DNA from 2 places in the Hydrogenophaga sp. GW101-3F08 genome. Region 2 is predicted to be linked to the other one. Evidence: riboswitches for the same ligand, from Rfam matches in the RefSeq annotation. Region 2 holds a riboswitch; the other holds the start of a gene.
What was found. Region 2 has a riboswitch for thiamine pyrophosphate ahead of thiC (phosphomethylpyrimidine synthase ThiC). Riboswitches for the same ligand answer to the same signal wherever they lie in the genome.
Positions count from the first base shown of each region.

Region 1: another riboswitch for thiamine pyrophosphate. It lies ahead of AC07YZ_RS22230 (thiamine ABC transporter substrate-binding protein); the one in region 2 lies ahead of thiC (phosphomethylpyrimidine synthase ThiC).

Region 1 covers NZ_JBWKZP010000011.1:66,135-69,505, reverse strand. The annotation lists gene AC07YZ_RS22245 (transglutaminase-like domain-containing protein) at 1-13, shown strand, start outside; gene AC07YZ_RS22240 (hypothetical protein) at 123-293, shown strand; gene AC07YZ_RS22235 (class I SAM-dependent methyltransferase) at 413-1,075, opposite strand; TPP riboswitch at 1,268-1,376, shown strand; gene AC07YZ_RS22230 (thiamine ABC transporter substrate-binding protein) at 1,443-2,513, shown strand; gene AC07YZ_RS22225 (ABC transporter permease) at 2,590-3,371, shown strand, end outside.
Region 2 covers NZ_JBWKZP010000004.1:207,126-210,496, reverse strand. The annotation lists gene thiC (phosphomethylpyrimidine synthase ThiC) at 1-1,539, opposite strand, end outside; TPP riboswitch at 1,659-1,771, opposite strand; gene AC07YZ_RS13130 (hypothetical protein) at 2,003-2,491, shown strand; gene AC07YZ_RS13125 (hypothetical protein) at 2,577-3,065, shown strand; gene AC07YZ_RS13120 (NAD(P)-binding protein) at 3,095-3,229, shown strand; gene AC07YZ_RS13115 (FAD-dependent oxidoreductase) at 3,245-3,371, shown strand, end outside.

The DNA of each region.
Region 1 (3,371 bases), on a different contig from region 2:
CGTGGCGGGCTGAGGGCCGCCAGGGCGTTGGCCCCCTGGCGCGGGCGGGGCGCCGCTGGCCTCGCCCGCGCGGCCTGTGGCCTAATAGAGGGGTTTTCAACCAATTTCTGTCTGGATCCGACATGGGCAACAAAATCGTCACCGAAGCCGACCGCAAAGCCACCCCCCGTCCCAAGCCCATTGCTGGCGTCTCCCTGGCCACCCCTGGCCGTGGCCAACGTGTCAGCCTGGAACGTGGCGTGGCCACGCGCAGCAAGAAAAACCCGGGCAAGCGCTCGAAGAAGGGCGGCTGACCCGTACCGATCGCCCCCGCGGCGGTCCCACAAAAAAGGCCCTTGCAGGGCCTTTTTTGTGGGCGGGCGCCAGTGGGCCGGTGGCTCAGCCTCCCGGCGCTTGGCACCTGTCCGCGGTTTCAGCGCGCGAACGTGAGGAAGCGCCCTTTGTAGGCTTCGCCGGTTTCCAGCGTTCGGCCGGCGGCCTGCATGTTCAGCCCGTAACCCAGCACCGCCATCTCGCGGCAGAAGGCGCTGCGGTTGCCGCGGTCGGGGTCCACGATGATGACTTCGGCGCCCGCGCGGGCGTGCTGGTCGATGAAGCGCGCGAGCTGGGCCGGTTGCTGGCGTTCGTAGAGCACGTCGCTGCCGATGATGAGGTCGAAGCGGCCCAGGCCGCTGGCGCCGTTGGCATCGTCCAGCGCCCAGTTACCCGGCTGGTAGGGCAGCGGGCCCAGGCCGTTGGCCAGCAGGTTTTCGTGCAGGAAGGCCTCGGTCAGCGGGTGCCAGTCGGTCACGGTCACGTCGCCCGCGCGGCGGTGGATCACCAGGCTGGCCAGCGCCAGGCCGGCGCCAATCTCCAGGATACGTTTGCCCTCGATGGCGTGGCTGTGCATGGCCAGCGCCAGCACACGTGCCGAGGGCCAGACCTGGCCAAACAGCGGCCAGCCCGAAGCGCCCATGCCCGCGTCTTCGGCACTGCCGTGCGGGTCAGCGTATTGCTGGTTGTCGAGCAGGGAGCGCACGGCGTACTCCAGGCCGCCGATGGTGACCGTCTGGTGTCGGACTTCGTAGCCGGGCATGCGGTGTTCTTTTCATGGTGGGTGGGCGGTGTGAAACGGTTCTGATCGAACGGGCACAGCGCTTCCATGGGAACCAGGGACGGGGCATGCGGGGCCGAGGAGGCAATCTCGCGGGTGGGCCGCGCCGTGGTTGCGGGCCCAGGCCACGGTAACACAGGGCTGCGCGAAGCACAGGGCGGGGTCTACAATTTGCAGCTTCACCGGGGGTGCCGGGCCCACCGCACAGCGGGCCACGGCTGAGAAATACCCCTCTCACCTGATCTGGATCGTGCCAGCGTAGGGAGCGTGAGCAGCCGGCCGCCGATGTGTGCGTTGCTGTCCCTGTCAGACGCTTTCCCTGGCGTTCTTTTTGACAAGGCGGCTTCCCATGCAACGGCGTTTTTTTTCGGCAGTACTGGTTTCGGTTTCCCTCGCGGCGCTGGGGGCATCGCCCACGGTCTGGGCGCAGGCGGTGCCGCTGCGTGTGCTCACCCACAGCTCGTTCGACCTGCCCAAGGAGCTGCTGGCGCAGTTCGAGAAAGACGCGGGCGTGAAGCTGCAGATCGTCAAGGCCGGTGACGCCGGCGAGATGGTCAACAAGCTGATCCTCACCAAGGCCCGGCCCATCGCCGACGTGGTCTACGGCATCGACAACACCTTGCTGCCGCGCGCCGTGGCCGCGAAGGTGCTCGACGCCTACACCGGCCCCGCCGCCCAGCGCGCCTCGGCCGCGGCCATGGCCGAGGGCGCCGACCAGACCGGTGTGGTCTCGGGCGTGGTGCCGGTGGACTACGGCTTCGTGAACCTCAACATCGACAAGGCCTGGTTCGCCCAAAAGGGCCTGGCGCTGCCGACCTCGCTCGACGATCTGGCCAAGCCCGCCTACGCCAAGCTGCTGGTGGTGCAGAACCCGGCCACCTCCAGCCCCGGCCAGGCCTTCGTGTTCGCCACCATCGCCGGCCTGGGCGAAGAGGCGGCGTTCACCTGGTGGGGCCAGATGCGCGCCAACGGCGTGAAGGTGGTCAAGGGCTGGACCGAGGCCTATTACACCGAGTTCACGCGCAACGGCGGCACGCGGCCCATCGTCGTCAGCTACGCCAGCAGCCCGGCGGCCGAGGTGTTCTACGCCAAGGAAAAGCTCAGCGTTTCACCCACCACCAACCTGTTCTTCAAGGGCGGTGTGTTCCGCCAGGTCGAGGGGGTGGCGCTGGTCAAGGGTGGCAACCCGGCCGCGCGCGACGCCGCCGGCAAGTTCATCGAGTTCCTGCGCTCGGCCCCGGCCCAGCAGGCGCTGCAGACCACGATGTGGATGTTCCCGGCCGAAGCTGGGGCCGCGCGTGTGGAGGTGATGAAGCAACACGCGAGCGAACCCACCGCGTTTGACAACCCGGGTGTCACCGACATGAACAGCAAAGGCAAGGCCTGGCTGCAGCGCTGGACCAAGGTGGTCTTGAAGTGACCCTCCTGCGCCGCTGTGCGGCTTCCCCCCTGGTGGGGGCCCGTGCTCCGGCCGAGCGCCTGGGTTCAGTGCATTCATGCATGGATTGAGATCCCGCCACCTGCTGCCCGCGCTGCCGCTGGTCTTTCTGGCGCTGCTGCTGGTGGCGCCGGTGGTGCGGCTGCTGGTCGAAGGGCTGGGCGGGGGCGAATGGTCGGGTGACGAGCCGCTGCGCTGGCTCGACGTCTGGCAGGACGACTTCCTGCGCTGGCGGGTGTTGTGGTCCCTGGCCCAGGCGGCGATCACCTGCGCACTGGCCCTGGCGCTGGGCCTGCCGGTGGCCTGGGTGCTGGCGCGGCTGGAATTCCGGGGCCGCTCGCTGGTGCTGCGCCTGTTGATGCTGCCCTTCGTGGTGCCCACGCTGGTGGCCGCGCTGGGTGTGCTGGCGCTCTGGGGGCCGCGTGGCCTGCTTGGCGCGCCGCTGGCCGGGGCCGGCATCGAACTGGTGGACACGCCCTGGCTGCTGCTCTACGGCAACCTGTTTTTCAACCTCTGCGTGGTGGTGCGTGCCGGCGTGGACGCGCTGGAGCAGGTGAGCGCGCCGCGCGTGGCTGCCGCGCGCACGCTGGGCGCCACGCCCTGGCGCGCCTTCTGGCGCGTGGAGTGGCCGGCGATCGCGCCCTGGCTGGCCTCGGCGCTGTGTCTGGTGTTCCTCTATTGCTTCGCCGGCTTCGGCCTCGCGCTGATCCTGGGCGGGCAGCGCTACGCCACGGTCGAGGTCGAGATCTACACCCTGGTGGCGCACGAGCTGGCGCTGGGCCAGGCCAGCGTGCTCGCGGTCTGGATGCTGCTGCTGACCGGCGCCGTGGCGCTGGCCTA
Region 2 (3,371 bases):
CTTGTAGGCAATGATGCCCTGCTTCACGTCGTCGCGGTCGGGCAGGCCCAGGTGTTCCTTGGGCGTCACGTAGCAGAGCATGGAGGTGCCCATCCAGCCGATCATGGCCGCGCCCACGGCCGAGGCGATGTGGTCGTAGCCGGGTGCGATGTCGATGGTCAGCGGGCCCAGGGTGTAGAACGGCGCCTCGTGGCAGTGCTTCAACTGCTCGTCCATGTTGGCTTGGATCAGGTGCATGGGCACGTGGCCGGGGCCTTCGATCATGGTCTGCACATCGTGCTTCCAGGCCACCTGGGTCAGCTCGCCGAGCGTCTTGAGTTCGGCGAACTGGGCTTCGTCGTTCGCGTCGGCGCCGCTGCCGGGGCGCAGGCCGTCGCCGAGCGAGAAGCTCACGTCGTAGGCCTTCATGATTTCGCAGATTTCTTCGAAGTGCGTGTAGAGGAAGTTTTCCTTGTGGTGCGTGATGCACCACTTGGCCAGGATCGAACCGCCCCGCGAGACGATGCCGGTGCGGCGCTGCGCCGTGAGGTGGATGTAGGCCAGGCGCACGCCGGCGTGGATGGTGAAGTAGTCCACGCCCTGTTCGGCCTGCTCGATCAGCGTGTCGCGGTAGATCGCCCAGGTCAGGTCTTCGGCCACGCCGCCCACTTTTTCCAGCGCCTGGTAGATCGGCACCGTGCCGATGGGCACCGGGCTGTTGCGCACGATCCAGTCGCGCGTGGTGTGGATGTTCTTGCCGGTGGACAGGTCCATCACGTTGTCGGCGCCCCAGCGGATCGCCCACACCAGCTTGTCCACTTCTTCCTCGATGCTGGAAGTCACGGCCGAGTTGCCGATGTTGGCGTTGATCTTGACGCCGAAGTTGCGCCCGATGGCCATGGGCTCGACCTCGGGGTGGTTGATGTTGGCCGGGATGATGGCGCGGCCGCGCGCCACCTCGTCGCGCACGAATTCGGGTGTGAACACCTCGGGAATGCGCGCGCCCATGGGGTTGCCGCGCAGGCGCGCTTCACGCGCCGGGTCGCCCAGGTACTCGCGCATCCACTCGCGCTTGCCGTTTTCGCGCAGGGCCACGTACTCCATCTCGGGGGTGACGATGCCTTTGCGCGCGTAGTGCATCTGCGAGACGTTCATGCCGCTCTTCGCGCGGCGTGGCGTGCGCTGCAGGCCGGCGGCCTCGGCGCGCAAGGCCTCGATGCGTTCGATGGTGGTGCCGTTGTTCTGCGCTTCGTTCTTCACGCCGTCGTCCAGCGCGGCGCGCTGGCGGCCGGTGTAGGTCTCGGTGTCACCACGCGCCGCGATCCAGGCGCCGCGCACGTCGGCCAGGCCGGTGCGCACGTCGATGGCGGCGCTCGGGTCGCTGTAGGGACCGGAGGTGTCGTACACCGTGATCCGTTCGCCGTTGCTGAGCAGGATCTCCCGCATGGGCACCTGGATGCTGGCTTGCGAGCCGGGCACGTAGATCTTGCGCGAGGCGGGGAAAGGCTCGCGGCTGAGCGCGAACTGGTCGGCGAAGGGAATCTTGTCGGGGGCGTTCATGGCGGCGGTCTCCTGTGTGGGGCTGTGGATGCTCCGGAGACCGCCCGTCAAAACATGCACCCGGGCCCACTGGTGGCGTGGACGGACCCGTCGCGCGAGGGACGGGCCGGGGATGCAGGCCCTGGGGGCTGCGCTCTTCTTTCGCTGGTACTAGCCAGATCAAGTTCACGGGTTCGGTTTTTCAACCATCTCAGCGCTGGACCTTTCGGTCCGTGCACCCCGGAGCAAGGCGCAGTATAGCGGCGCGGGCCCGGTGTGTGGATGGAATGCCCTGTGGGCGGCGGGGTTGGGCGCCTGGTGGACTCCATCTGTGGCCTGGGGGTCCAGACGGGCGCTTTTTCCCCCATACACATTCCGCTCGGATCGGGCTGCCAGTGCACCACCAGCATGCCCCCCGGCGTTGATCGTCGAAGAGAATATGCGGCCGCCCGGGTCGGAGGCGGTATCACCAGAGGGAGGAACGATGAAGCGATTGTTGTGGCTCGGCGGGTTGGTCGCGGTTTTTTATGGACACAGCGAGTGGGCGCTGTCGAAGAGCCGGGCGCTCGGGTGGATCGAGGCGCACGAACAGGCGGTGTTCGCGATGAAGGAGGGCGTCTGTGACGACTTCGCTTTTGATGTGAACGTGAACATCCGCGCGGGTCACCCGAAGGGGGAATGGCAGGTGGATGGCGGCAAGAACTATGTGTGCGATTACGTCCGGGCCTCCAACGCCCACGTCCGGGTGCTCAAGCCGGCCATCGACACCCGCACCGAGCTGGTCAGCCTGGAACGCTCCGATTTCCCCTGGATGACGGCCAAGGTCAAGGTGCGGCAAATCACCACCTTCACGCTGCCGGGCCTGCGCACGCTGAACGAGGTGGGTGAAACCACCTACGTCTTGCGGCGCACCGTCCGGTCGCTGCAGATCGCCGAGATGACGTCTCGCAGCGAGGGCCAGTTTCCCCGTTGACCGTGCACGTGGGCGGCCCGCCTTTTTGCTCTGCGACAATGCGCGGCCGCCCGGGTTGAGGCGGTTTCAAAAAGGGGAAGAGGACATGAGAAAACTGTTTTGGCTCGGTGTGCTGGCGGCTGCGTTCTATGGACACAGCCGCTTTGTCTTTTCTGCGCCGAGCATGATGAGCTGGATGCAGACGCAGGACCAGATGATGCTGCGAGGCGAGGATGGGATGTGCGACGCCTATGCGGCCGATCTCAAGGTCGACCTGCGTTCGCAGACCGCCCGGGGAGAGTCACAGTTTGTGGGCGGCAAGGAGGAACTGTGCGAGTACCTGAAGGACGCCAGCGCGGCCTTCCGGGCGACCAATGCATCGGTGAACAACAACATGGAACTGGTCAGCATCGAGCCCTCCGGCTTCCCCTGGCTGTCGGCCACGGTCAAGCTGCGGCAGTCCACCACGGTTCGCATGCGGGGCCTGCCCGCCATCACCGAGGTGGCCGATACCACCACGGTGGTGCGGCGCACGTTCAACGGCCGGGAGATCGCCAGCATCGACTCCAGCAGCGAGGCGTCGCTGGGTCAGTGAGCGTCTGAGTCTCCAACGGTGAGGCGATCATGAAAATAGCAGTCGTGGGGGCCGGGATCGGCGGGTTGGCCTTGGCCAGTCTGGCGGTGCGAGCGGGGCACCAGGTGTGTCTTTGGGAGCGCTTCGAGCAGCCCCGGCCTGTGGGCTCGGGGCTGGTGATCTAGCCGGTCGGTCTCGCGGTGCTGGACCGGCTTGGAGTGGGCGATGCGGCGCGTGCGCTTGGGGCACCCATTGCGCGCATGCAGGGGCATCTGGGCAGCGGCCGTTCGGTGCTGGATGTGTCTTACCGGCCGCACGCTCCCGGCC